Regions from separate parts of the Listeria grayi genome, predicted to be linked through region 2. Evidence: riboswitches for the same ligand, from Rfam matches in the RefSeq annotation. Region 2 holds a riboswitch; each other region holds the start of a gene.
The links. A riboswitch is a leader RNA that binds a small molecule or an ion and turns the genes downstream of it on or off. The one in region 2 is predicted to bind S-adenosylmethionine.

Region 1 (9,967 bases), 1.1 Mb from region 2:
GCTGATATCTGGCAGATTCTCCAGGAAAAAGCGATTCGTCAAGTGGTACTGATCGGCTATTCAATGGGTGGTCGGGTAGCCATCAGTTTTGCCAGCCGATTTCCAGAAATGGTAAATGGCTTAGTCCTTATGGGGAGCTCGCCTGGCTTGCCGACTGCTGAAGAACGTGAACAGCGCCGGGCAAGTGATGAAAAGCTAGCTGCCTGGATCAAAACAGCTGGTATCGAAGAATTTGTTGATTACTGGCAAGAGCTGCCATTATTTGACTCGCAAAAGCAGCTGGAAGTAGAAAAGCAGAAAGCCGTCCGGAGCGAACGCCTTAAACAGCAATCGCTTGGTTTGGCAAACAGCTTGATCGGGATGGGAACGGGAGCACAGGAAAGCTATTGGGAGAAACTGCATCGCTTTACTTTCCCTGTTTTATTGATCACCGGAGAATACGATCAAAAATTCCAACAGATCGCGGCAAACATGCATACATTGTTGCCGATATCTGAGATCGCAATTATCGAGCGGGCTGGGCATGCTGCTTACTTAGAACAGCCAGAAGTGGTACAATGGACAATAAATAATTGGTTAATGAACCAAATAGGAGGAAAGTTATCATGACAATCCAATGGAAAACAGAAAAAGAATATGAAGAAATCAAATATGAAAGCTACGAAGGAATCGCGAAAGTAACTATCAACCGACCGCATGTACATAATGCTTTTACCCCGAAAACAGTTATGGAAATGATCGATGCTTTCAACTTAGCACGTGATAATACGAATGTTGGCGTGATCATCTTAACAGGAGAAGGTGAAAAAGCATTCTGTTCTGGTGGTGACCAAAAAGTTCGCGGTCACGGCGGCTATGTTGGCGATGATCAAATCCCTCGCTTGAACGTCCTTGACTTGCAACGCTTGATCCGCGTGATCCCGAAACCAGTGATCGCGATGGTAGCTGGCTGGTCGATCGGCGGCGGAAACGTCTTGCAATTGGTTTGTGACATCACGATCGCAGCAGACAATGCGAAATTCGGACAAACTGGACCAAACGTTGGTAGTTTTGATGCTGGTTACGGCTCTGGCTATCTAGCACGTGTCATCGGACACAAAAAAGCAAAAGAAGTTTGGTTCATGTGTCGTCAATACAATGCTCAAGAAGCGCTTGACATGGGCTGGATCAATACCGTTGTTCCACTTGCCGAACTCGAAAACGAAACAGTGAGCTGGGCAAAAGAAATGTTGAAGAAAAGTCCGACTGCTCTGCGCTTTATCAAAGCTGCTTTCAACGCAGATACAGACGGCTTGGCTGGTATCCAACAATTGGCCGGCGATGCAACTTTGCTTTATTACACAACGGACGAAGCAAAAGAAGGACGCGATGCTTTCAAAGAAAAACGCGATCCTGATTTTGATCAATTTCCAAAATTCCCTTGATTTAGGGGTGGCTTAAATGGAACTAACAAATTGGCTTGAAAAACGAGTGCGGCTTTCTGGAGAGAAGACCGCGCTTGTTTTTCAAAATAAAAGTGAAACATTTAATGAAGTTTATCAGGTTGTACGTCAATATGCCGACCGCTTATATGCGATCGGTATCCGCAAAGAGGATTATGTAGCGCTGATCGGGAAAAATGATCGTGCTACGTTTATGTTGATCCACGCACTACAGCAGTTGGGAGCAGTAACTGTTTTCTTAAATAATCGGCTTACTGCACGGGAACTTGCCTATCAGATCAAACAAAGTGATTCCAAATATGTCCTAGCGGCTGATGAATTTGCCGAGAAAATAACCGTGCCATTTCTTTATCGCTTTTCTGAATTACAGGCAGAACAAGCTGCAGAATTGGTGGCTGTTTTTGAGATGGAGCGACCTGCTTCGATTATGTACACTTCCGGAACAACTGGAAATCCAAAAGGCGTGATCCAGACTTATCAGAATCATTTTTGGAGTGCGATGGCTTCTGCCCTTAATTTAGGGATTTCTGATTCCGATAGTTGGCTGTGTACCGTCCCGATTTTTCATATCAGCGGTCTGTCGATTCTTATGCGTTCAGTCATTTATGGGATCCCTGTTTATTTGGAAGAAAAATTTGATGAGCGACGGATCAATGAGTTGCTCGTACATGGGGAAATTACAACGATTTCCGTCGTTACAACAATGTTGCAGCGGCTTTTAGCTATTCGCTCGGAAGCATATTCGTCTCGATTGCGAACTGTTTTACTTGGCGGTGGTGCTGTTAGTGATACTTTGCTGGAAGCATGTGCGAAGTATGATATTCCCTTGATCCAATCTTATGGGATGACAGAGACAGCTTCGCAGATCGTGACATTGTCAAAAGAGGATGCAGCTCGGAAACGCGGTTCATCAGGGAAAGCTTTATTTCCTTCTGAGGTGAAAATCGCAGCAGACGGCGAGATCTTGCTGAAAGGGCCGAGCATCATGGCAGGCTATCTGAATAATCGAGCGGCTACGGAAGCTGCTTTTACAGATGGTTGGTTTAAGACAGGCGACATCGGCTTTCTTGACGAAGAAGGTTTTTTATACATTCAAGAACGGCGTAGCGATTTGATTATTTCCGGCGGAGAAAATATCTACCCGACCGAGATCGAACATATTCTGAGCGCCCATCCCAGTATCCATGAAATTGCAGTGGTAGGTAAACCTGACGAACAGTGGGGCCATGTGCCAGTTGCTTTTATTGTAGGGGATGAAACGGCAGAGGCAGCTATCAAGCAGTTTGCCGAGACGGAGCTTGCTTCCTATAAAGTGCCGAAAGCTTTCTATTTTATCAAAACGATGCCGCGCACCGCATCCAATAAGGTCCAGCGTCATCGGCTGATAGAATCTATGCACAAAAAAAGCTAGCGACGAATTTTTTTCGTTTCTAGCTTTTTTTATGATGATGATGCGAGCAGGCTTGTCCTTTTTGAGGAACAAAATCAATGCCGCCTTTATGAAAGGGATGGCATTTAGAAATTCGGATAATGGAAAGCAGCAAACCCTTGAGGGCACCATGTTCTTGAATCGCTTCTACACTGTAAGCAGAACAAGTTGGATAAAAGCGGCAAGTCCGCGGTGTGAAACGAGAGATATATTTTTGATAAAGCCGGATCGCTCCGATCAAGATATGTTTCAAAATCGTCACCTCTTTGATATGTTAGTTCTAGCTTATCATAAATTTTGAAAAAGAAAAGGAAGAAGAATCCATGTATAGATATCAAGATGAATTCCGCAATCAGGTAACGATCTCACTAAAAGCACAAACAAAGGAAGCAGACGACTGTTTAGTGATCCCTGTTTATCAAGGGAAATTTCTCTTTACGATGCACAAGACCAGAGGAATCGAATTTCCGGGGGGGAAAGGCGAGCACGGTGAAACAACGCTCATGGCTGCTCATCGGGAGCTATTAGAAGAAACAGGCGCCCGAGCAGAGGAGCTTTATTTTGTGGCAGATTATTTAGTAGAAGGAAAAGAGCGAACGTTTACAAAGCGTGTGTTCTGTGCAGAGATAGCGACCCTAGAAGAACGAACCAATTACCTGGAAACAAATGGTCCGCTGCTGCTTGGCGGGGAACTGCAGAAATTGATCAGACAGCCGGAATACAGTTTTTTCATGCGGGATGCGGGAATGCAGTTTATTGCTGAAGCTGCTGTCAGACTTTTGCTGGAAAAAGGTATTCTGGAATAAAAAGATTGGTAGGCAGCAGCGTTATTTTTTGCTATGATAAAGGTAATGGAGGTGAGAGCGATGGGAATGCCACTTGAAGTCAATACCATCATTGTCACAAAAGGAAAAGAAAAACGATTAGATGATAACTTTTTTGAATTGACGAAAGCAGGATATCGGATCTATCCAATCGACATCCCGGTTGATGTACGTAAAACAAAAGACGGGGAAACAAATGGGCAAGGGATCGCACGCAAACTGATTTGGGAAAATAACCAAACGATTATTAAATATGAATTGATGACACTTAATTCAAGTAATTAGAAAGAGGAGGCGAGGGCATGCGGAAACTTGGAATTATCGGAGTAGGTCATGTCGGAGCAGAAGTTGCTTTTTCCGTAGTGACGCAAGGCATTTGTGATGAAATCGTTTTAATAGACAAGAATCAGGAAAAAGCAGAAAGCGAGGCGATCGAACTACGCGATATGGCTTCGCTGACAGCTTTTCATACCACTATACATACACAGGATTATCATGAACTTCGCACGGCAGACGTTATTGTCATTGCTGTTGGGCAATCAGATCTGCTTCATGAAGATCGAATGGAAGAATTAAAAGCAACGAGTAAAATCATTAAAGAAATCGTTCCTAAAATCGTTGCGAGCGGATTTAAAGGGATCATCATCAATATCACAAACCCATGTGATGTGATCACGATGATGATTCAAGCGGAAAGCGATTTTCCAAAGGACCGCGTCTTTGGAACAGGAACTTCCTTGGATACGGCGAGAATGAAACGTGTTGTCGGAGAAGCACTTGCGATCAATCCCAAGAGTGTAGATGGCTATGTTTTGGGTGAACACGGCGAATCGCAATTTATCGCTTGGTCAACTGTCAACGTGGCGGGTACAGCAATCCAATCGCTTCCAGAAGCGAAAGACTTTGACCTGCCAGCATTAAAAGACAGTGTGCGGGGTGGTGGCTGGAAAATTCTGCTTGGTAAAGGTTGGACCAACTTTGGAATCGCTACGATTGCAGCGAAGCTCACAGCAGCAGTTTTCAATGACGCCAGACAAGTTTTCCCGTTGTCTGTTTACGATGAAGCACTAGACGTCTACATCGGCAAACCGGCATTACTTGGGAAAGAAGGAATTATTCACTCCGTAGCGATGCATTTAAAAGAGAGCGAAACAGCAGCGCTAGAAGCATCAGCGCAAGTGATTTCCGCTGCTTATCAAACTGTAAAATAAAAAGACCGGACAGTTCCGGTCTTTTTTATTTTGTATACGAATAAATCGTTTCGGCGATATCATTCAAGTTAGCATGAGCTGTTTGATTACCTAGGAAAATCACAAATTTTCCTGTGTCCGGATCGCCGTAGATGACTGAACCAAAGCCGCCTCGTTGTCCATCTGCCGAAATATTTCCGCTAAATCGGATCTTATCTGTATCCGGATCCATAAATCCGGAAACTAGCAAGATCTTTTTCGTTGTTTGCGCAGTCAGCAGTTTATTCGTTGTCAACAAACTTTGAAAACGCCAGAGATCCTCGACATTGCTGTATAAATTACCAGCACCGAGCAGGCTACTCATTAATTTCTGAGAATATTGCAGTTCTTTCTGTGTATATTCTTGCTTGGTTGCTTCATCATATCGGTACTCATTCGGGAGAAAGGCAGTAGCAGGAAGTTCATCCCAGAAAAGGGTATGGGCGAGTTGCCATTTATCGAGCAGTCGCTTGTGAACGACCGCTTGATAACTTTTTTGTTCTAAATCAGCAATGATCGCTGCTAAATAGGTATAGTTGACATTAGAATAGGCATACGTCTGTTTATCCGAAAAAGTCGTATGCTGGATTGCATTCCTCAATTCAGTAGATTCGGTAGTCAATAGAGTGCTTGGCGCGGTTTCCGGCATGGAATAGCCTGAGGTATGGCTCAGTAACTGCTCGACAGTGACCTTATCAGCTTGAGGGGCAGTTTTTACAAAATCGGATAATTTGCTATCATAACGAAGCCGGTGTTCTTCAATCAATTGTCCGACAATTACCGCCGTATATAATTTCTGCAAGGAGGCAATTGGATAGAGCTGCGCTTTTTGGTTCGCCTTATTTGTCGAATGATTCGCATCTCCATAAGTATGTATCGAGGTGACTTTGTGATCAGCGGCAAGCAGAAGCGTTCCACTCACATGTTTTTGTTTTATAAGATTGGAGATTTTTTTATCTGTTTTATCAGTTTGCGCTCGTTTTGGCTGGGCAGTTTTGTAATAAAAAAAGAATACCAGCAAAATTCCCAGAAAGACGATGCAAAACCAAAGCTGTTTTTGGTATCTTCGCATGCTTGTATCTCCTTTCAATAAAGAGCCCACTCTACACAGAATGGGCTCATCTTCGTCGTTAAAGCCTGCGTTCCGGTGCTCACGTACAGAAGTACGCTCCGCTTCGGTACTCAGCTTTGCCTAGAATCTAATCATTTTTTACCAAGCTGAAAACAGTAAGATAATGATTGAAATGGTGTTTTTCTTCAGTCTAAGCCCACTCTACATAGAATGGGCTCAGATTTTATGCTTTGGTTGCTTTTTTCGGCTTAGAGCCGCTCCGAACAAAGAGGTGGATCAGGCTGAGCAGCAGGGAAAAGATATAAGCTGCAAGTGTTGCTAAAAATAATGAGATCGCGATTTTGGTTTGACTTAAACCAGCCCCGTAAAAGCTGAAGAAAAAGATCACGCCACTTGCGATCAATGCGAGCGTCACGATCAAGTATTTGAACCAGCGCCATTTTAAAATAAATTCAAATAAACAAATCACTGCAAAAAAGCCAATAAAAATAATGCCTGCTAGAGGAAAAATATCCATAAAAAAACTCCTTTATACATCTTGCCAAATTAAAATCAGTTTCCGTTCAAGCAATGACTTGCTACTACCACGCTCGATAACGGAACTATATTTCTATTTTCCTATCATACCATATGTTTAAATTAATGATAAGCGGAAAAAGAAAAGTAGGAGGGGTTATGATGAAAGATATTGTCTTGTATGATGGAAACTGCGGGTTCTGCCGGCTTTCCAAAAATATGGCGAAAAAATTAGATTGGCTGCGAAATTTGGAATGGATCGAACTAGAGCGCTATCAAGGTGTTCTGTTTTCACAAGAAGAACTGGAATCAGAGATCCATCTAGTGACATCGAGTGGAAAAGTCCTGCGTGGCTTCAGCGCGATCAGAAGGATCCTTTGGCAGTTGCCACTGACAACGATTCTGTCTTTACTACTATATTTGCCTTTTGCAAAATGGTTTGGCGACCGCGTCTATGCTTTTGTGGCGAAGTATCGTGGCAAGATCATGGAGCTTTTAAATGCGATCGGAGTGGCGACTCCGGCTGTTTAAATCAAAATCTTGTAAGAACCCAACATTGTTTGATTTTCATATTGCTTTTATCCACAGTTTAATTTATAATTAGTTTTATCACTGATTGAAGAAGCGCATGAATTCTTCTAAAGATGTGGAAGTACAATCAAATATTAAATTTAATCTTATCCAGAGCGGTAGAGGGACTGGCCCTTTGAAGCCCAGCAACCTACATGAAATTGATGTAAGGTGCTAACCTGTTGCAGGAAAGTGATTTCCTGAACGATGAGAGCGAAGGTATACAAATTCTGCCTTTTCTCTGTGCGCCTATGGCCATATTAGAGAAAAGGTTTTTATTTAGCCCGGACGCCTTGTAAGATTTAAAGGAGGAAATACAATTGGCAAAGAATCGTCACTTATTTACATCAGAATCCGTTTCTGATGGGCATCCAGACAAAATCGCAGATCAGATCTCTGACGCGATTTTAGATGCAATCATTGCGAAAGATCCAGATGCACGAGTTGCATGCGAAACGACAGTTACTACTGGCCTTGTGCTTGTAGCAGGGGAAATCTCCACTTCTGTTTATGTAGACATCCCAAGAATCGTACGGGATACGATCAAAGGGATCGGATACACACGTGCTAAATACGGGTTCGATGCAGAAACCTGTGCGGTATTGACAGCTATTGATGAACAATCACCAGATATCGCGCAAGGTGTGGATGAAGCACTAGAAACGCGAGGGTTGACAAAGGATGAAGCAATCGAATCGATCGGCGCTGGAGACCAAGGGCTGATGTTCGGTTTTGCAACGAATGAAACAGAAACGTTAATGCCACTGCCGATTTACTTGGCACATGGCTTATCACGGAAAATCGCCGAATTGCGCAAAGATGGGACAATCGATTATTTACGTCCAGATGCAAAAACACAAGTTACAGTGGAATATGATGAAAATGATCAGCCTAGCCGTGTCGATACCATCGTTATCTCGACGCAGCACCATCCGGACATCGAGCAAGCGCAAATCGCAAAAGATCTGCATGAACATGTGATCAGTGCTGTTATTGATCCAACTTTATTAGACGAAGATACAAAATACTTCATCAATCCAACCGGCCGTTTCGTCATTGGCGGACCACAAGGGGATGCCGGGTTGACTGGCCGGAAAATTATCGTAGATACATACGGTGGTTATGCAAGACATGGCGGCGGTGCGTTTTCCGGTAAGGATCCGACCAAAGTAGACCGTTCCGGTGCATACGCTGCTAGATATGTAGCGAAAAACATTGTAGCCAGCGGTTTGGCGGACAAAGCAGAAGTGCAGCTTGCTTATGCGATCGGTGTTGCTAAGCCAGTGAGTATCTCCATCGATACTTATGGAACAAGCAACTATTCGGAACAGGCTTTGATCGATGCGGTGAACCAATTATTCGACTTACGTCCGGCAGGAATCATCCAAATGCTTGATCTAAGACGACCGATCTACAAGCAAACAGCTGCATTCGGTCACTTTGGCCGCGCGGATATCGACTTACCATGGGAAAAAACCGATAAAAAAGATGCTTTGCGTACCTTAGTAGAAAATGCTTGATTCAATGTCTCTTGCCAAGTGACCGGCAAGGGACATTTTTGCTTGTAAAACTATTCATTGTTTCACTATTCAAATACCGCTTTTTTATGATATGATAGACGTTGTGATATAACTAGATTTAAGAATTATGAAGATGAGGAGAATGAGCATGTGTGGATTTATCGGATGCGTGCATGACCGCATCGCCGAGATTACAGGCGAAGAAAAAGACGTATTTAGAGAAATGAATAAAATGATCACTCATCGTGGTCCAGATGACGAAGGCTATTATACAGATGAACATATCCAATTTGGATTTAGACGATTGAGTATTATAGATGTAGAAAACGGGCATCAGCCGCTTACTTATGAAAACGAACGTTATTGGATCATTTTCAATGGCGAGATCTATAATTATGTAGAGCTACGTGAAGGATTGGTAAAAGAGGGTATGCACTTTGAAACAGAAAGTGATACAGAAGTCATTATCGCAATGTATGCTAAACATAAAGAAGAAACGGCAAAACACCTGCGCGGTATGTTTGGATTTGTCATTTGGGACAAAGAAACAAACCAAGTTTATGGTGCGCGCGATCATTTTGGGATCAAACCATTTTTCTATGCAGAAGAAGACGGCAAACTGTATGTTGGTTCTGAAAAGAAATCGATTTTGCATGCGCTGAAAAATCAAACATTAGACGAAGTTTCTTTGCAAAATTATATGACATTCCAATTTGTTCCCGAACCAGATACATTGACGACTTCTGTGAAAAAATTATTGCCAGGTCATTATTTCACGAAGAAAATCGGAGAACCGATGCAGATCACAAAATACTGGCAAACAAGTTTTGCACCCGTGAATACGGCTGAGCAAACGTTGATCAAAGAAATCCGCGATGTGCTGTATGACTCTGTCAACGTACATATGCGTTCTGATGTACCAGTTGGTTCATTTTTATCCGGCGGGATCGATTCTTCGATCATTGCCTCGATCGCCAAAGAATACCACCCAGCCATCAAGACATTTTCTGTCGGTTTTGAACGCGACGGCTTCAGCGAGATCGATGTTGCGAAAGAAACGGCTGATAAATTAGGCGTGGAAAATATCAGCTACGTGATCTCACCACAGGAATATATGGATGAATTGCCGAAAATCGTTTGGCACATGGACGATCCATTGGCTGACCCTGCTGCGATTCCGCTTTATTTCCTATCTCGTGAAGCACGCAAGCAAGTTAAAGTTGCATTGTCGGGAGAAGGTGCTGACGAATTGTTCGGCGGTTATAATATTTATAATGAACCCAATTCATTAGCCGGCTTTAACAAAATGCCAAAAGCACTGAAAACAATGCTTAACCGCGTTTCCCGCATCATGCCAGAAGGAAT
Region 2 (9,967 bases):
AAATAAATAATAATGAAAAGAAATCTATCTTGAGACGGATTTCTTTTTTTATATTGAAAATGATACAATAGAAACAAGACTATGCCGGAAAGGAAAATGAATCATGACTTCCATATTGATTGCAGATGACGACAAAGAGATTGTAGATTTGGTAAAGCTATACCTCCAAAACGAGGGCTATCAGATCTATCAAGCCTATAATGGAAAAGAAGCCTGGGAGATCGTTCAAGATAAAATGCCGTCCTTAGTGATTCTGGATGTAATGATGCCGGAGATGGACGGACTAGAGGTCTGTAAAAAAATGCGCAATGAAAATATTTTGACGCCGATCTTGATGTTGAGTGCGAAAGCAGAAGATAATGACAAGATCATGGGGCTCTTAACAGGAGCTGATGATTATATGGTCAAGCCTTTCAATCCGCTTGAGCTATCTGTACGCGTAAAAGTGATTCTGAGAAGGATCCAGAATATCCGAGCCAATAGTAGTGTCGATACAGCTAAAACGATCATTGGCCCGATCGTGATCGATAAAGATCAGCACATTGTGACGGTGAATGAAAAAGAGCTACATTTGACGACTTCCGAATTTGATATTTTATATTTGCTGGCCAGTGAACCGGGACGTGTTTTTAGCTCAGAATATATTTTTGAAAAGATCTGGCAGGAGAAAGCGCTTGGAGCAAGTAAAACGGTGATGGTCCACATCAGTAATTTACGAGATAAACTTCGCGTTGCTATGGCGGGAGAAAATGTTATCAAGACCATCTGGGGAGTGGGCTATAAAATTGAACTTTAAAAAAATCTTTCTACATGTCAGCCGAATGATGAATATTTGGCAGGTAGCATTCTTTGCGGTTTTATCATGGATGTTCGCATTGTTTTTGCTGCGGACGATGTATCTCTGGTTAGTAGCGATCCGCGATGATTCTATTGTACTCAAGGGATTATCAGATTCTTTTGTCCGCCTATTTGGCAAGACGAAATATACCCAACTGCGGGAGTCTATCGGGTTTGGGATCACGAAATATATCGTTGTTCTACTGCTCGCGACTTTGATTTTCTATTTATTCTACCGCTTTTGCCGGCATCAAATATTTAAGAAACAGCTGCGGACGATCAATTTTGCATTGCGGGAAGACCGTCCTGTGGATACCGCCAGTTATGTAAAGGATATCCAAGAGCTGGAAGAAAATATTGAGAATATGCGTAAACGGCAGCGTGTGCTTATGGAACAAGAATCACAAGCTCAAAAGGCGAAAAATGATTTGATTACCAACGTATCACATGATCTACGGACGCCGCTGACTTCGATCTTGGGTTACCTAAGCTTTATTCACGAAGACCGCTATCGTGATGAGATCGAACTGCGCTATTACACCGAATTAGTGTATGGCAAGGCGAAGCATCTTCATAAGTTGATTGACGACTTGTTTTCCTATACCCGTTTGGAAAGTACGGAATATCCGCTGAAACATGATATGCTTGATATGAACGAACTACTGAGCCAGCTTGTTTTAGAGTTCGAAGCACAAGCAGCTGAACGAAAAATCAAGATCAATGAGAGCTATCAACTTGATAAATTGATCGTAACAGGTGATGGGAATCAGATCATGCGGCTATTTGAAAATTTATTTTCCAATGCGCTCCGCTATGGCGAAAATGAGTTGGAGATCGTAGCTCGAAAAGAAGAAGAAATGGCTGTGGTCGAGGTTTCTAATTATGGAGAGGAAATCCCAGCTATCGATTTGCCATATTTATTCGATCGTTTTTATAAAGTCGACAAAAATCGGACGACCACTGGAACGGGGCTTGGGCTTGCGATCGCGAAGTCGATCGTAGAGAAGCACGGCGGGATCGTGACCGCAGAGAGCAAAAATCGCAAAACGACATTTATTGTCAAATTACCGCTTGCTGAGCATCAAAGTCGGAAAAATTGTTCGTATTCAATCAATAGTTGACAAAATTAAGCAGTTCGGTGTAATATAAACGAACAGCAATTATAACTAATAAAATCATATTCTTATCAAGAGCGGTGGAGGGAAATGCCCTACGAAGCCCGGCAACCTAAGCAATTTGCTTAAGGTGCTAATTCATGCAAAACATTTGTTTTGGAAGATGAGAAGAAAGTAATCGACCTCTAAATCGTCGCCTTTCTGCTCACTTGCAGAAAGGCTTTTTTCATATTCTGACAGAAAAAAAGGTGAATAAAAAATGATTACACTCAAACAAGTAGTGAAAGATTATAAAACGAGATCGCAAAAAATCCGTGCTGTTGATCATGTCGACCTTCAAATCGAGGACGGTGAGATCTTTGGAGTAGTTGGTTATTCCGGTGCTGGGAAAAGTTCATTGATCCGAATGTTCAATGGTTTGGAGCTTCCAACAGAAGGAACGGTTCAGATCGGCGAGAATATCATCAGCGAGATTCGTGGCGGCAAACTTCGCAAAGCCAGACAAAAGATCGGTATGATTTTTCAGCATTTCAATCTGCTGTGGTCGCGAACAGTTTTTGAGAACATCGCTTTTCCACTGGAGATCGCTGGCATCCGTGGTGCAGAAAGAAAACAGCGTGTCAATGAGCTGATCCGGTTGGTTGGGCTGGAAGGAAAAGAGCGTTCCTATCCATCCGAATTAAGTGGCGGTCAAAAACAGCGTGTCGGGATTGCCAGAGCGCTTGCCAATGACCCAAATGTACTGCTTTGCGATGAGGCGACTAGTGCGCTCGATCCGCAAACAACGGATGAAGTACTGGATCTGCTGCTTGATATCAATAAAAAACTCAATCTGACTATTATTGTCATCACCCATGAAATGCATGTTATCCGCAAAATCTGTAATCGGGTCGCTGTCATGGAAGAAGGAAAAGTAGTAGAACTCGGCAATGTGCTCGATGTTTTCCAGCATCCGCAGCAGCAAGTGACCAAACGTTTCGTGCGTCAAGTGACCGATTCCGATGAGACAGAAGAACTGATCCAACTGCTCTTAGAAAATTACGGTGAGCAAGGTGAGATCGTGAAGTTGCTGTTTGTAAATAAAAATGCGACTCAACCGATCATTTCAGAAGTAGTTAGGGCGCAGCAAGTGTCATTGAATGTCCTGCATGGTTCGTTGACACAGACGCAAAACGGTGCATACGGTACCTTATATGTTCATTTGACAGGAGAGCCGGAGCGTATCGCCAAGAGTATTGAACAATTTCACCAATTGCAGGTAGAAACGGAAGTGATCAGCAAATGATGAACCATTTATTCCCAGATGTGGATTGGCAGTTGATTGGAACTGCCACCCAAGAAACACTTTATATGACAGTGATTTCCCTAGTGCTGGTTTTTATAATCGGAATCATTCTAGGATTGCTGCTGTTTTTGACAGCTAACGAAGACAGCATTTGGAAGAAGATCATCCATTGGATCACAGCTGTTATTGTTAATATTTTCAGATCGATCCCATTTATCATCCTGATCATTTTATTGATCCCAGAGACAAAACTTCTAGTCGGAACGATCATTGGACCAAAAGCCGCACTTCCAGCTTTGATCATTGGCGCAGCACCTTTTTACGGTCGTTTGGTAGAAATCGCCTTTCGCGAAGTAGACAAGGGCGTTATCGAAGCCGCTAGAGCTATGGGTGGGAATATTTTCACTATCATTTGGAAAGTGCTGTTACCAGAAGCCATGCCGGCGATAATTTCCGGGATCACCGTCACAGCGATCTCACTCGTGAGTTATACAGCAATGGCAGGCGCGGTTGGAGCAGGTGGCCTTGGAAACGCCGCCTATATCGATGGCTATCAACAAGCGAACTTTCAGATAACGATCGTTGCAACCGTGATTATTTTAATTATTGTATTTATCTTCCAAATTATTGGAGATTTATTAACCAAATCGTTTGATAAACGATAAAAAAGGAGAGGGAAAAATGAAAAAGTTTACAGCATTATTTGCAGTTTTAGCAGTTATTTTAGTATTAGGGGCTTGCGGGTCCGGAAGCAAAAGTTCTTCAGGCGATTCCAAGAACAAAGAATTGATCGTAGGTGCATCTAGTTCACCACATGCAGTTATTCTTGAAAAAGCAAAACCGATCTTGAAAAAGAAAGGCATCAACTTGAAAATCGTGAAATACAATGACTATGTGTTACCGAATAAAGCACTAGACGAAGGCGATTTGACAGCTAACTATTTCCAACATAAACCATATTTGGAATTAGAAGAAAAGCAAAAAGGCTATAAATTCGCTGATGTCGGCGCTATTCACTTAGAACCACTTGGCATCTACTCGAAAAAAGTAAAATCACTGAAAGACTTAAAAGATGGCGCTCAAATTTTAGTATCCAACTCTAAATCAGACTGGCCACGTATTATCGGTATTTTTGTAGACGAAGGTTTGATCAAAGTGAAAAAAGGGGTAAAACTACAAGACGCGACTTTCAAAGATATTTCCGACAATCCAAAAAACTTGAAATTCAAAACCAGCTTCGATCCAGGCTACTTGATGACGGCTTACAAAAATAATGAAGGCGATGCTGTAGCAATCAACTCCAACTTTGTCGTTGCGCAAGGCTTGAATCCTGAAAAGGACGCAATCGCATTGGAAAGCAAAAAATCTCCATATGCTAATATCATCGTGACAACAGAGAAGAACAAAAACAATAAGGATGTAAAAGAACTAGTCAAAGTATTGCATTCGAAAGAAATCCAAGACTTTATCACGGATAAATGGAAAGGCGCAGTATTGCCAGTAAATAAATAACAAAAGCAAAAAAAGCAGCGTTCCTTGTTTAATAAGGGGCGCTGCTTTTTTGTATTTGAAAAGAAGAAGTGTAAATTTGCGTTTTTTGGTGTAGAAAAAAGCCGTAAAAAGCTACTTTTAATGCGGTTTTAAAATCCTTTTTTTTGTGGGAATTTTAAAGTTTTTTAAAGATTTTCAAGAATTTTTCTCAAAAAACTTTAACATATCTTACAAAATGGCTCTAGGATAGCAATATTACTATATATTACAAACCGAAAAAGTAAAGCTGTTCTTAAGAATTAAGGTTTTGCAAAGGTTTTCATAGTAAAAATAAAATTGGACAAAACAAAACAAATGAGTTAAATTAATATATGACATTTAATATTAATTTTTGTAATCTAACGGAAACATTAGAAAAGGAGGATTTTATCATGAAACTAAAATTATTGCTCACAAAACCAATTGTTATTTTCTTCCTGCGCACATTGTTTTATTTGCTTATCTTTTTTGGCTTATTTTGGTTCTATGGCTTCAAAAACCCTAATGGCGCACAATTCATCTACAACGAATTTTAGAAAGAAGGGACATTACATATGAGAACACAAACAGAGACGAGTTATTTACTTATGAAACTAAATGAATGGGCGGAAAAAGCGCCGAATGTCTCGTGTTATGAATATCGCGATGAGACGCTGACGTATCAGTCGTTAAAAACAAAGTCTGATGCGCTTGCTTATTATCTGGCAGAAAATTATATAGCAGGCACCTCGCAGCCTGCTTTAGTATATGGACACATGAATAGCAGTATGCTGGTAGCTTTTATCGCTGTTGTAAAGACTGGCCGTGCCTATATACCGGTCGACAGCAGTATGCCGAAAGAACGGCTGGAGCAGATTATTGAAGCTGCTCAGCCTGCATACATCATCGCTACGGAGTCATTCCCGCTCGAAGAAAGCCGACAAGTACCGCTCGTTACACCGGACGACCTTGACCGGGCGGTTATAAAAAACGACGGCAAAGCGCTCTCAGAGGAGCGAGGCGTGGCAGAGGATGAAAATCATTATATCATCTATACTTCTGGCAGCACGGGAATGCCGAAGGGAGTACAGATCAGCCACAATAACCTGGTAAGCTTTACGAATTGGATGCTAAAGACTTTTTCTTTTGCACCTGGTCGACGCGTTCTTAATCAAGCACCATTTTCCTTTGATTTGTCAGTCATGGATCTTTATCCGACATTGATCGCTGGTGGTACACTAGTGCCGCTCGACAAGGCAGAAAGTAATGATCTGAAAAACCTGGCGACAGCGATTCAAAATAAGAAATTACAGACTTGGGTATCCACGCCTTCCTTTGCAGACGTGTGCCTGCTGGATCCTAACTTTAATGGAGAAAACAATCCAGAATTGACGGAGTTCTTATTTTGCGGAGAAGTACTGACAAAAGAAACGGCTGCTGAGTTGCTGAAAAGATTTCCGAAAGCGCGTGTATTCAATACTTATGGGCCAACGGAAGCAACAGTGGCGGTTACCCACATCGAGGTAACGCCTGAAATCCTTGAGCAGTATGAGGCTATTCCCTTGGGAGAACCGAAAGCTGATTTGACATTGAAGATCATGCGGGAAGATGGTTCCGAGGCAGCGGCAGGCGAAAAAGGTGAAATCGTGCTGATTGGTCCTTCTGTATCAAAAGGCTATCTGCACGAAGCAGAGAAAACAGCAAAAGTTTTTTCCAAGCATGGTGGCTATCGTGCCTATCACACCGGAGACTGCGGCTACAAAGAAGCTGGGCAGCTCTTCTATCATAGCCGAATGGATTTCCAAGTCAAGTTACATGGTTATCGCATCGAACTAGAAGACATCGAGCAAAACTTGAAAGTAGTCGATTATGTCAAAAATGCTGTTGTGCTACCGCGATACCGCGCTGGTAAAGTGGAGAAATTAGTAGCCGTGATCGTTCCGAATGAACATGATTTTGAAAAAGACTACCAATTGACTAAAGCAATCAAAAATGAATTAAAAGAAGTGATGCCTAGCTATATGATCCCTGGAAAGTGGCTGTATAAAACAGAATTGCCGCTTACGATGAATGGTAAGATCGATCGGAAACTTCTTGCAGAAGAGGTGCAAAGATGACAACTCCATATGGGACGCTGTTTTATTTCGGCGTATTGATCCTCTTTTTATTACCAGTTGTGATCGCGGGATTATGCGGTAAGCGACTCCCAATTTACAATTCTTTTATTACGCTCGTCTTTCTTTATTTCTTGTACGCGCATAATACAGTTCAAGCTGTCACCTTCATCTGCTTTATCTTCTGGCAGCTAGCGATCGTGAGAATGTACTTCCACTATCGGAAAGTATGGAATAAAAATCATGGCGGGATCTTCGTTCTGTTTGTGATCTTATCGATTTTGCCATTGGCAGTTGTAAAAGTGCAGCCGCTTCTGGCAGCACACACGACGATGATCGGTTTCCTAGGGATCTCCTACGTTACTTTCAAGGCAGTTGCGATGGTCATAGAGATCCGTGATAATCTGATCAAAGAATATAACGCGGTTGACTTTGTACAGTTCCTGCTGTTCTTCCCAACGATCTCTTCAGGACCGATCGACCGCTTCCGGCGTTTTCAAAAAGACGTCAAAAAGCCGTTGGAAAAAGAAGCATATCTGGAGCTGCTGAATAAAGGGATCTTCTTGATCTTCTTGGGATTCCTTTACAAATTCATTCTATCGTATCTGATCGATACCTATTTGATCCATCATCTGCAGTTTCGCTTATTCAATCACATTGATTTCGGCTGGTCGATGGTCGGCTATATGTACAGCTATAGCATGTATCTATTCTTCGACTTTGCCGGCTACAGTGCTTTTGCAGTAGGTGTAAGTTATCTGCTGGGGATCCAAACACCGATGAACTTTAATAAGCCGTTCGCATCGAGAAATATCAAAGACTTCTGGAACCGCTGGCACATGACGCTTTCTTTCTGGTTCCGCGATTTTATCTTTATGCGCCTTGTCATGTGGCTGACGAAGAAGAAATGGTTCAAGAGCAAGTTCACCGTCATGTATATTTCCTATTTCGTCAATTTCTTCGTCATGGGTGTCTGGCATGGTTTGCATTGGTATTACATCGTTTACGGACTCTATCATGCAACGATGATTGTCGGGATGGATATCTTTGAACGAATCAATAAGAAGTATCGATTTTATCCTAAAAACAACGTGACTTATATCATCAGTTTGATAATCACATTCCACGTTGTCTGCTTTGGCTTTTTAATCTTCTCAGGAATATTCGCGAAAATCACATATTAAATAAAGGTGGTACTAAAAATGGAATTTAACGAAAAAGTATTGGACTTATTAGCAGAAGTAACAGAAACAGAAGAAGTAAAAGACGATTTGAATTTGAACTTATTCGACGAAGGATTATTAGATTCAATGGGCACAGTCCAATTGTTGATGGAAGTGGAATCAACTCTGGACATCACGGTGCCAGTTTCAGAATTTGATCGGGAAACGTGGGCTACTCCGGCAATGATAATTGAACGCTTGAAGGAATTCGAATAATGAAAAAGAAACTATGGATGACATTTGGCCCAATACTGGTTGCTTTATTACTATTCAGCTTTATTTTATTTGGGCCAAGTGCTATCTTTGGTGGTGTGAGCGAACAAGCAGTGCGCGACAGTGCGACTTCGATGAATCAGACATCTCTGCAGGGAAATATCTTGCAGAAAAGGGCAATGGAAGAAAACTATCTGCCGCTTTTTGGTTCCTCCGAGTTATCGCGTCTGTCTGCTTTTCATCCCAGTGTCTTTCTAGGAAAGTACGAGCCTACATATAAAACTTATTTAATGGGAAGACCGGGCACACAATCCTTGCAGCATTTTCTAGATGCTAATATGCTTGGCGATAGTTTGAAAGGCAAAAAAATTGTGTTCATTTTATCACCGCAATGGTTTAAACAAGATGGTGTAGGAAACGGCGGGTTCGGAGCCAACTTCTCGCCGTTGCAGGCTTATTATTTTGCTTTGCAAACGGAAAAACCGACGCCGGAGATCAAATACGCAGCCAAACGGCTTTTGGAGTTCCAAGTTGTAAAAGATGATGTTATTTTGAGTCATCTGCTGAAGAATAAGCTATTGCCACCTAATAAAAAAACGGCAAATGCGAAATTTTTCCGTAAATTGGGCGAGTTGAAATACAAGCTCTTGATGCGTAAAGACGAGCTGACCGCCAAACATATCCGAAAATCCAAACAAGAACAGATCGACAAGGGCATCGCAAAATTGCCAGAGACACTCGATTTTAAAACGTTAGACAAGCTGGCACTTCAAACAGCAGAAAAACAAACGGCTGATGTGCCTTTCCATATCAAACGCAAAGTATACCGCAGCAAGCTCAAACCTAATATGAAGAAATTGGTCAAGCAAGCGCAAAAACTGCGTTATGATCGTTCGCCGGAATATGTCGATCTTCAGCTGCTTTTAGATACCTTTAAAAAGCAAGGTGCTGATGTACTCGTAATCAACCAGCCATTGAACGGGGAATGGATCGATTACAGTGGAATGGATAAGCCAATGATCGAAAGTTACTATCGCAATAGTGAACGTATCGTCAAAGAAAACGGCTTCCGCTATCTTTCCCTGCAAAGTAAGCAAGATAAACCTTATTATATGGAAGATGCCTCTCACGTCAACTGGCGCAGCTGGGTCATTGTCGATAAGCGACTGCAAGCATTTTTAGCAGCACCAAAGCCCAATCATTATCCGAAGGGTCTTTCCATATCAGAAGTACAAAAAGAATATGGGAATCATAACCTGCCGCATACAATAGAAGGAAAAACAAAATAAAAAAAGCGTGTTCTTTCTATTTATGAAAGAACACGCTTTTTTTAACGGCTCATATAACTTGTGATCACGTCAGAAATTGCTTTATCTAAGCTTTCTTTATTGATAATAGTGGAACGTCCAGGAATGCTTGGAACGGGTTTATATTTCTTGAACTCGATATTGGTCGTAAAGACTAGCCGGTCATTGGCAGTCTGCAGATCATTCGTAATAAACATCTTTTTCAGTTTCTTATTGCTATCGCCAGTAAGGGCAATGTCAATGTTCCATTTATTCGCATGGTTATTGACGAAGCTTGTTAGCTTGCTGTTCGTCTCAGCCATTTGCTTTTCTAAAAATTGCTTCGCGTCTTGTTTACTCATATCCTCGTTTTCCATAACTAGAT
Region 3 (9,967 bases), 1.1 Mb from region 2:
TCTTTCGTCAAAGTGAGCTCCGGTGCTTGTAATTTCGGCACATCACTGGAAATGATTCTTTCCCACTGTTCCTTCATTGCTGCCCATTTTTTAGTGCTGTCATCTGGAAAAACAAAGGTATTGACGGTCAGATATACTTTCCCACCTACTTCGCTCAACAAATAAAGCGGCAAGTAAAAAGTCGCCTTACGGAAACTGTGCCATTCCTTTGCCACAGCTTTTTCTTTATCAAAACGGAAACCGCCCATAAATAATGGCCCTGTGCCCACTTCGACCTTATTAGTCACAAGATGTTTTTTTAGCTCTGCCATTCGCTCTTTTAATCCTTGGAAAGAATCTTCTTCCTCGGCTGTATAACGGTTCGTTACGCCGAGACCCACATACGTAAACCCTTGCTCAGGGTCTTGCCAAAAAAACCGTTCTCCCCGAAAAGAAGAAGCTGCTTTTTCAAAAACATTTATTACATTTGTATCAGCAGGCAATTCTGTCACCCAGCTGAGTAAGGTATTTTGTTTCGTCGCAGCGACTTGTTTTGCTTGCTCAAATAATTCAAGGGCATCCTTTACGCTCATATTTTTCAACTCTCCTTTAACGTTCACATCTTCCATTATATCAAAAATCGGCAGATGCTGCTTGATTTGTGTTTATTTTCCTTTAGAGCGATATTCATTGACTACGAACCCGTTATTCTCTAAAATGTAAAGAAGAGCGTCTGTTCAAAAACAGACATAGAAAGGGAGAGAATTAATGGCGACAGCTTCAAAACCAGTCATTGCCAAACAAACTGGATTCCAAAAATGGTGGCAGCTCCTCAGACCACACACACTTGTTGCTTCTTTTGTACCAGTCTTTTTAGGAACAGCAGTAGCAATGAATTACTCTAATTTTCACTTCACACGTTTTCTCGTGATGTTGATCTCATGCTTTTTCATTCAAACATCAGCAAATTTATTCAATGAATATTATGATTACCGCAAAGGCCATGATGATGAACATTCAGTCGGAAATGGCGGTGCGATCGTCCGGAACGGCATGCGTCCTGGCTTTGTTCTTTTCTTAGCTATTTTCCTATATGCATTATCGATTCTAGGCGGTGTCTATCTTTCCTTGGAAACGACCTGGTATGTAGGTCTACTTGGGGCAATTTGTATGATCGTCGGCTTTCTTTACACAGGGGGACCTTATCCGATCGCTTATACACCATTCGGAGAGATCATGGCCGGTTTTTTCATGGGAGGCATCATTACCTTCATTTCCTTTTTCCTGCAAACCGGTTTTGTCGGTCCGTTTATCGTCTATGTATCGATCCCGATTATGGTACTCGTCGGCAACTTGCTGCTAGCCAATAGTCTGCGAGACCTTGTTCCTGACAAACAAAATGGTCGATTGACACTGGCTATTCTTTTAGGACGCAAAGCTGCAACCTTTTTATTCGCTGCCGCTTTCCTATTTGCCTATATTTTCGAGATCTCATTGATCTTTACGCATCAGGCAACATGGTGGATCCTCTTGATCTTACTCAGTCTGCCTCATGCCATCAAAGCGGTTGTTGCTTACATCGGCAAATCGGAACCAGTTTCCATGATGCCGGGAATGAAAGCTACCTCGAAAGCGATCACGATTTTCGGCGTGATGCTTGCCGTTGGATTTTTATTAGGATTATTGTCACGCAATTTATTGAATTAAAAAAAGAGACCCTGCTATTTTCCAAGCACATGGGTCTCTTTTTTGTTTTGGATATATGTCGCAAGTTCCACCGACAAATCATAGCGAAGAAAAGGTGTGATGATATAAATACCATTGAATTCGGTATAGATACTGTCGATAATTTCCTTCGCGATCTTCATACCTTCTTCTTTGGAACGATCCGCCGCCTCAGCTTCCCGCATCCGCTCTCTTACTTCATTTGGGAGTCTGATCCCCGGAACTTCATTGTGTAAGAATTCGGCATTTCTACCTGACAAAAGCGGCATGACGCCAATGAAAAGTGGCACCTTGATATCTGCTTTTTGCAGTGCATCCTTTAAGATCGCAATTTTTTCTTTATCGTAGACTGGCTGCGTAATAATATAATCCGCGCCGTACTCCACTTTCCGCTGAATCAACTTGACTGCTTTTTCCACATTCAATACATTCGGGTTAAAAGCTGCTGCTACATGGAAACGGCCCTTTTCTTTTAACGATTTTCCAGTATAGGAAATACCGGCATTATATTTTTTGATCAGCTGGACAAGTTCGACTGAGCGTAGGTCGAAAACGGAAGAAGCTCCAGGGAAATCGCCTACCTTCGTCGGATCACCAGTGATCGCTAAAACATCATGGAGGCCTAGCTTGTGGAAGCCCATGATATGAGAATGCATACCGACTAGATTATGATCACGCGTCGTTAAATGTACCAAGGGTTTGATGCCGTATTGGTGTTTTAAGATCGAAGCCAGCGCCATATTGCTGATTCGCGGAGAAGCGAGTGAATTATCGGAGATCGTAATGGCATCGACACCATTTTCATGCAGCGCTTCTGCTCCCTCAAAGAATTTATCGGTATCAAACGTCCGAGGCGGATCCAGTTCTACCAAGATCGTATGCTCGCGCTTCACTTTATCCAACAAACGCTCTTCGCCATCGTCTTCTAATTTTTCAGCAGGAACCAGTTCAATGATCGGTCGGACTTTTTTACTTGTTACTGGTTCAAAGGATTTCAGACCTTCGCGCAATGCTCGTATGTGTTCTGGGGTTGTCCCGCAACAACCGCCAATGATCCTTGCACCTTCTTGGCGAAAAATCTCTCCATAGTTTTGGAAATATTCTGTTTCCGTATGATAGACGACTTTTCCCCCGCGAACTTCTGGCAGACTGGCATTCGGATAAACGGCTAAATGACTTTTTTGCAAAATCGGTACTGTTTCAAGGGCTCTCGCCATGTGATAAGGACCTAATCGGCAATTCATACCCACACAATCCGCGCCAAGTGCTTCAAGTTCCTTTAAGACCTCCGGCAGCTGCTGGCCATTTTGGAGAAGTCCTGGTTCATGCATCGAAACATTGGCGATAACTGGCAGATCGGTCGTTTCTCGTACGATTTTGAGTACCGTTTTGAGCTCATCGACATCGTAAAAAGTTTCGAGCAGCAAACCATCAACACCTTCTAATAAAAAACAGTAAAGCTGTTCTCTAAAACTGCGTTTGACTTCTTCTTCGGAAGCAAGCGGCAACTTCGTATCGCTTGAGCCGTTGATACCGCCCATCGTTCCTAGGATATATGTCCCAGTCCCTCTAGCAGCTTCTTTCGCAAGTCTGATCGCTGCTTGGTTGATTTTTTTCACTTCATCTTCCAGACCATATCGAGAAAGCTTGATGTAATTCGCGCCATACGTATTGGTCTGAATAATATCTGCACCAGCTTCGATGTAGGCACGATGGATACCGCTGACATCATCCGGATGAGAAAGGTTCAATTCTTCAAACGAACGGTCGATCCCATAGGAATATAGCAACGTCCCCATTGCTCCGTCAGCGATCAATACTTTTTCATTCAAATCTCTACGAAGATTCATTATTTCACTTCACACCCTTCTGAAAGTACTTGAAGAGCATTCTCAAAATCAGCAAGCAAATCGGAAATAGCTTCCAATCCAACAGAGAAACGCAGTAGTCCATCCGTTATCCCCTGATTAAGTCGTTCCTCCCTCGGCATCGCTGCGTGACTCATCTTCGCTGGGTAGGAAAGAATGCTTTCTACTGCTCCAAGGCTCACAGAAAAGACCGGAATCTTGATTTGTTCAACAAATTTACGAGCATTTTCTTCGCTACCAAGATCGAAGGACAATACCGCTCCGCCGTTTTTAGCTTGCGCCTCCTGGATAGTATAGCCTAAATGAGAGATCAGCCCTGGATAATAAACACTTTCCACTGCTGGATGGCTTTCTAAAAAAGTAGCCAGCTGTAATGCCGATTCGGCGCTTTTTTCCATTCGCACATGAAGCGTCTTGATACCGCGCAGTAATAACCAGGCATCTTGCGCACCGAGCACACCGCCCGTTGAATTTTGCAAAAAGTAGATCTGCTCCGCTAATTCCGGGCGATTGGTAGCAATAGCTCCTGCTAAAATATCACTGTGCCCCGACAAAAATTTCGTCGCACTATGGATAACCAGGTCTGCGCCAAGTTCAAGCGGTTTTTGAATGATTGGCGTTAAAAAGGTATTATCCACAAATAAATAGCTGTCATGTGCCTTTGCTAGCTTGGCGACCGTCGCGATGTCTGTCACTTGAAGCAGTGGGTTGGAAGGAGTTTCCACATAGACCAGTTTTGTTTCGACTTCAAACGCTGCTGCTACCTCATCCAGATTCGTCGTGTCAACAAATGTATAACGAATCCCAAAGCGTGGCAATACTTGCTCGACCAAGCGATACGTCCCACCGTACACATCTTTTGAAATAATAAAGTGGTCGCCGGCTGATAATGTGAATAAAGCGGCAGAGATCGCTGCCATTCCACTGGCGAAAGCAAAACCATGTTCGGCACCTTCCAGAGCTGCAACCGCTTTTTCAGCAGCCGCTCGAGTCGGATTCCCGCTTCTGGCATAATCATATTCATGATAATCATCAAAGTCATGCTGGTGGAATGTCGAGGACAAATAAATCGGTGTATTGAGGGCACCGGTATGTTCATCGATTCCAAGAGCTGCTTCGATCACTTCTGTTGCTGGCTGTTTTTTATCAGACATTTTGCGTCACCTCTTTCGTGAGGGTATCAAATGCCTGTTTGAGATCGTGAATCAGATCATCGCTGGATTCGATACCTACCGAAATACGCAAAAGTTCATTCGTAAGTCCATATGATTTTCGCAAGTCTTCGGGGATATCAGCATGCGTCTGCGTTGCCGGATAAGTGATCAGGCTCTCCACGCCGCCTAAACTTTCTGCAAACGAAAATAATTCCAAGGCCTTTAGAAGTGGAGAAACTTGTTTTTCGTTTTTGATGTAAAAACTGATCATCCCACCTTTCCCGGGATAAAGTACTTTTTCCACAAGCGGATGTGATTCTAGGAAAGAAGCAACTTTTCTCGCATTCTCCTGATGTCGTTCTACTCGCAAGACCAGTGTTTTTAAACCACGGATCAATAACCAACTGTCAAACGGAGAGAGCACAGCCCCCGTCGCATTCAGCTGATCAAAATAAAACGCGCCTAAATCATCATCATTTACTACAACGACCCCAGCGAGCAGATCATTATGCCCGCCAAGATATTTCGTTGCACTGTGGATGACGATGTCCGCACCATCATTTAGCGGCTGCTGTAACACAGGTGTGTAGAATGTATTATCAACGATTACTAGCAAATCATGCGTATGTGCGAATGCGGCTACTGCTTTGATATCCGTTTCCTGCATCAATGGGTTAGTAGGCGTTTCAATATAAATGGCTTTTGTTTGATCCGTGACAATTTCTTTTAACTCCTCTACACCGCCATTCCAATAAGAAAAATCAATGGCATATTGAGTTTCCAATTGTTTAAAATAGCGAAAAGTCCCGCCATATAGATCTTGATTCGTAATGATGTGGTCGTGGCTTTTAAAATATTGGAATACAAGCTGGATGGCGCTCATTCCAGAGCTCGTTGCAAAAGCGTGTTTCCCATTTTCCAGCTTGGCAAGTGCCTCTTGCAGCACATCTCGAGTCGGGTTACCAGTGCGGGTATAATCATATCCAGTAGAAACGCCGAGATCTGTATGACGGTAAGCTGTAGAAAAATAAATCGGCATATTAACTGCACCAGTCGTTTCACATTTTCGATTTCCAATTTGCGCCACTATTGTTTCTTTATTTAGCTTAGTCATCCTATCTCCTCCTTTTCTACTTTTCCGTTACTTGGTATTCCGCACGAATTTCTTTAGTCGCTTTGACCATGTCTTTTAAAGCTGCAATCGTTTCTGGCTCTTTTCTCGTTTTCAGTCCACAATCTGGGTTGATCCAAAATTGTTTGACATCGATTGCACGAAGCGCACGTTTGATGTTGTCTTGGATCTCTTCAACGGTTGGAACACGTGGACTGTGGATATCATAAACACCCAGACCGATCTCTTTATCATAAGTTACTTCTTCAAACGTAGAGATGATCTCACCATGACTTCGCGAGGTCTCGATCGAAATCACGTCGGCATCTAGTGCGCTGATCGTATCGATAATATCATCAAAATCCGAGTAACACATATGCGTATGGATCTGCGTATCATTTTTGACAGAAGTCGTTGTTAGCTTGAATGAGTAAACGGCATCATCTAAATATTCTTTCCAACGTGATTCTTTAAGCGGCAGTCCTTCGCGAAGTGCCGGCTCATCAACTTGGATGACCCGAATGCCATTTGCCTCAAGCGCCTCTACTTCTGTACGGAGTGCCAAACCAACTTGATTCGCGACCTCGCTTTTTGGAATATCGTCACGCACAAAGCTCCAGTTGATGATCGTTACCGGTGCAGTGAGCATTCCTTTTACAGGACGATCTGTCAGCGATTGGGCATATACACTTTCTTTTACAGTGATTTCTTCTGTAAAAGCGACATCTCCGTAAATAAGTGGTGGACGTACCGCGCGGGAACCATAGGATTGTACCCAGCCGAATTTTGTCGCCTTAAAGCCAGCTAATTTCTGACCGAAATATTCGACCATATCCGTACGTTCGAACTCACCATGTACTAATACATCAATATCTAGATCTTCTTGGATCTCGATCCAGCGTTTGATTTCTGCTTTGATATACGTATCATAATCACTGTCGGATAAATTACCTTTCAGCCATTCTGCTCGTTTTTTCCGTACTTCAGGTGATTGTGGGAAGCTACCGATCGTCGTCGTCGGAAGTAATGGTAGTTTTAACCATTCGTGCTGCTGTTTGATACGTTCTGCAAATGGTAAGTCCCGTTCTACCGTGACATTTTCTAAATTCTTGATCGCTGTTTGGACTTCATTATTATTACGGTGCGAGGAAGCATTCAGTGCTGCAACTGCATTGGTAGAAGCCGCGAAATCAGCAGTTTCTTCACCATTCAGTGCTTTTGTCAAAAGAACGATCTCATCTAGTTTTTCATCAGCAAATGATAAACCATTCCACAATACTTCTTCTAGATCAGGTTCCGTCTTTTTAGTTACAGGTACATGCAGTAAAGAGTTTGACGGCTGGACAAAAATGGTTTCGGCCTTTGCAAGTGTAACGATTTTTTCAAGCAATGCTTTTTGTTTTGCCAAATCACTCCGCCATACATTACGCCCATTGATGATACCGACACCCAAAATTTTATCAGCTGGAAAGCCAAATTTCTCAAGTGCTTCCAAGGATTCCCCATGATCATGTACAAAATCGATACCAATCGCATCGACAGGCAATTTAACAATATCTTCATAATAGTCCAAACTTTCAAAATAAGTTTGGAGCTCGATTTTTATTTCTGGTGCCGCAGCACGGATCGCTTCATATGTTTTTTTATAAAGTCCCAGCTCTTCTTTCGGAAAACTTGTTGCTAGATAAGGTTCGTCGATCTGTACCCACTTCACGCCGCCTTCTTCCAGTTCTTTGATCAATTGAGTATATAGCGGGATAAATTGATCTAATAACCCTTCAAAATCGCCTTCGCTTCCTTTCCCTAATTTTAAATAAGTGATCGGCCCCACCACAACTGGTTTACCATCGATCCCAAGCTCTTCCTTTGCTTCCAAATAATATTTTAACGGGCGGTTGAAAGCTAAATGCGGTGCTGCATCTTTTAATTCCGGCACGATATAATGATAATTCGTATTAAACCATTTCGTCATTTCTGAAGCAACTGCGTTTTCCCGTCCTCGGGCAATTTCGAAATATGTATCTAAGGAAGGTTGATCCGTTTCGAAACGCTTCGGAATAACGCCGAATGTCAAACTTGTATCCAAAATATGATCATAATAACTAAAATCGCCGACAGGAATTAGTTCTACACCCTTCTCCTGTTGTTTCTTCAATGACTGCAATCGAATTTGTTTCGTTTCCTTTTCCAATTCTTCTTGCGAGATCGCACCATTCCAATAGCGCTCTAATGCTCGCTTCCATTCTCTTTTCTCCCCTAAACGCGGATACCCCAAATTTGAACTAATTGCTTTTACCATATATCTTTTCTCCTTTCTCCGAGCTTCCAACACACGAAAAAACCTCCCTAGAGAATTAGAGAGGTTGATTTATCACTGAAAAAATAATATCGCATCTCTCTTATCTCTCAAAGCTTACTGAAGCTTTGCAGGAATTAGCACCTTTTCAATAAAAAATTGAAAGGTTGCTGGGTTTCATCGGGCCAGTCCCTCTACCACTCATAATAAGAGCTAATATTTAGTTGGTGTTAACTTGTATTGTTTTCATAATTATACATAGCCATATCATGAAAAGCAACCCTTTTTTAGAAATTAACTGAATTTTGTTTATTATTTCCTCCATTAAAAAGCAACACTGTACCGGCCAACAATAGGGCGGCCACCGTATAATAAAAACTAGCCGGACCAAAGTGACTAATCAAATTTCCTGTAAAGATCGGCCCCACGATACTCCCAGCACTAAAACACATCCCCACGAGGATATTTCCAGCCGGCAATAGCTCCAATGCCGTTAAATCTGTCATATAGGATAAGCCGAGGGAATACAGCGAACCAAGAAAAATCCCTAGAATAAAGAACAGGAGAATAAAAAGTAGCGTGTGATGAACAAAAGCAAGTATTAAAAACAAAAATGCTCCCCCAATCGTCAGAAACGGCAATAAGTTTCCTCTTCCTACCCGGTCGCTAAAGATCCCGATCGGCAGTTGAAATAGAATCGTCCCTACTGAAAATGAGGATATAATAATGGTAATAACAGCCGTCCCCATCCCTTCACGCAGGCCAACAACTGGAAAAGTAGCATTCAATCCTGTTTCCAATACGCCATATAGAAATGGCGGAATCATTGCGACCCAGCTTGTTTTCAGCACGCTGGAAAACCGTTTAAAACTATCAAAGAAAGAAATCGCTCGGATTTTTTTGCCCGAGGAAATAAAACCATTATCTAATTTCCACAGAATGATCCAAGTGACTAAAATTAATAGTCCAGACAAATAAAATGGCAAATTTTGTGAGAAACTTGCTAGATTAACTAACTGTGGTCCCACGGCAAACCCTACGGAGAAAAACAGTCCATAGATGGACATATTCCTTCCTCTTTTAGAAGGGTCGCTTATCGCCCCGATCCAGGTTTGTGAAGAAAAGTGAAGCATATGATCACCGACTCCAATTAGTAAGCGCAGTAAAAACCAAAAATAAAGATTAAAGTAGATCGGAAATAAAAGAATGGCGACCCCTACTATCGCTGCTCCGACTAAAACAACTGGTTTAAAGCCATATTTATGAAGAGGTGCCTCAATAAAAGGTGATACTAGCAACACGCCAATATAAATTCCCGTGGCATGCAATCCGTTGATACTCGAAGAAATACCTTTTTCTTCAAAAATAATTGCAATCAAAGGCAACAATAACCCCTGAGATAATCCTGATATTGCAACTACTGTAGTTAAGACCCAAAATCGGAATCTATCCGTCATGAAGACACCTTCTTTCTACATACATAAAAAAAGTAATACCAAAGTTGGCATTACCTTTTTAAAATTATGACCCGTACGGGAATCGAACCCGTGTTACCGCCGTGAAAGGGCGGTGTCTTAACCGCTTGACCAACGGGCCTACATCTGGCGGAGAAGGAGGGATTTGAACCCTCGCGCCGCTTTCGCGACCTACACCCTTAGCAGGGGCGCCTCTTCAGCCACTTGAGTACTTCCCCAAATGTTTTAAAAAATCTATTCTTCTAAAGAATAACTCCACAGGTAGGACTCGAACCTACGACCGATCGGTTAACAGCCGATTGCTCTACCAACTGAGCTACTGTGGAATAAAATGGGCCTAAATGGACTCGAACCATCGA

Region 1: it holds a riboswitch for S-adenosylmethionine, as region 2 does, so the genes downstream of both, metK (methionine adenosyltransferase) here and EL241_RS11605 (methionine ABC transporter ATP-binding protein) in region 2, are expected to answer to the same signal.
Region 3: it holds a riboswitch for S-adenosylmethionine, as region 2 does, so the genes downstream of both, metE (5-methyltetrahydropteroyltriglutamate--homocysteine S-methyltransferase) here and EL241_RS11605 (methionine ABC transporter ATP-binding protein) in region 2, are expected to answer to the same signal.

The regions. Positions count from the first base shown of each region.
Region 1 is NZ_LR134483.1:1,208,738-1,218,704, forward strand. It holds gene menH (2-succinyl-6-hydroxy-2,4-cyclohexadiene-1-carboxylate synthase) at 1-609, shown strand, start outside; gene menB (1,4-dihydroxy-2-naphthoyl-CoA synthase) at 606-1,424, shown strand; gene EL241_RS05860 (o-succinylbenzoate--CoA ligase) at 1,441-2,853, shown strand; gene yidD (membrane protein insertion efficiency factor YidD) at 2,873-3,124, opposite strand; gene ytkD (RNA deprotection pyrophosphohydrolase) at 3,195-3,677, shown strand; gene EL241_RS05875 (DUF2584 domain-containing protein) at 3,738-3,980, shown strand; gene EL241_RS05880 (L-lactate dehydrogenase) at 3,998-4,906, shown strand; gene EL241_RS05885 (serine hydrolase domain-containing protein) at 4,932-5,996, opposite strand; gene EL241_RS05890 (membrane protein) at 6,220-6,513, opposite strand; gene EL241_RS05895 (thiol-disulfide oxidoreductase DCC family protein) at 6,672-7,043, shown strand; SAM riboswitch class I at 7,187-7,296, shown strand; gene metK (methionine adenosyltransferase) at 7,403-8,602, shown strand; gene asnB (asparagine synthase (glutamine-hydrolyzing)) at 8,751-9,967, shown strand, end outside.
Region 2 is NZ_LR134483.1:2,339,706-2,349,672, reverse strand. It holds gene EL241_RS11620 (cation diffusion facilitator family transporter) at 1-10, shown strand, start outside; gene EL241_RS11615 (response regulator transcription factor) at 101-796, shown strand; gene EL241_RS11610 (sensor histidine kinase) at 780-1,958, shown strand; SAM riboswitch class I at 2,018-2,122, shown strand; gene EL241_RS11605 (methionine ABC transporter ATP-binding protein) at 2,212-3,237, shown strand; gene EL241_RS11600 (methionine ABC transporter permease) at 3,234-3,902, shown strand; gene EL241_RS11595 (MetQ/NlpA family ABC transporter substrate-binding protein) at 3,919-4,749, shown strand; gene EL241_RS11590 (teichoic acid D-Ala incorporation-associated protein DltX) at 5,160-5,303, shown strand; gene dltA (D-alanine--poly(phosphoribitol) ligase subunit DltA) at 5,322-6,863, shown strand; gene dltB (D-alanyl-lipoteichoic acid biosynthesis protein DltB) at 6,860-8,044, shown strand; gene dltC (D-alanine--poly(phosphoribitol) ligase subunit DltC) at 8,063-8,299, shown strand; gene dltD (D-alanyl-lipoteichoic acid biosynthesis protein DltD) at 8,299-9,585, shown strand; gene EL241_RS11565 (Lmo2079 family surface lipoprotein) at 9,627-9,967, opposite strand, start outside.
Region 3 is NZ_LR134483.1:1,195,998-1,205,964, reverse strand. It holds gene EL241_RS05840 (isochorismate synthase) at 1-572, opposite strand, end outside; gene EL241_RS05835 (1,4-dihydroxy-2-naphthoate polyprenyltransferase) at 748-1,686, shown strand; gene EL241_RS05830 (bifunctional homocysteine S-methyltransferase/methylenetetrahydrofolate reductase) at 1,701-3,554, opposite strand; gene metC (cystathionine beta-lyase) at 3,554-4,726, opposite strand; gene EL241_RS05820 (aminotransferase class I/II-fold pyridoxal phosphate-dependent enzyme) at 4,719-5,840, opposite strand; gene metE (5-methyltetrahydropteroyltriglutamate--homocysteine S-methyltransferase) at 5,857-8,136, opposite strand; SAM riboswitch class I at 8,234-8,346, opposite strand; gene EL241_RS05810 (MFS transporter) at 8,421-9,590, opposite strand; tRNA gene EL241_RS05805 (tRNA-Glu) at 9,658-9,729, opposite strand; tRNA gene EL241_RS05800 (tRNA-Ser) at 9,736-9,826, opposite strand; tRNA gene EL241_RS05795 (tRNA-Asn) at 9,862-9,934, opposite strand; tRNA gene EL241_RS05790 (tRNA-Ile) at 9,941-9,967, opposite strand, start outside.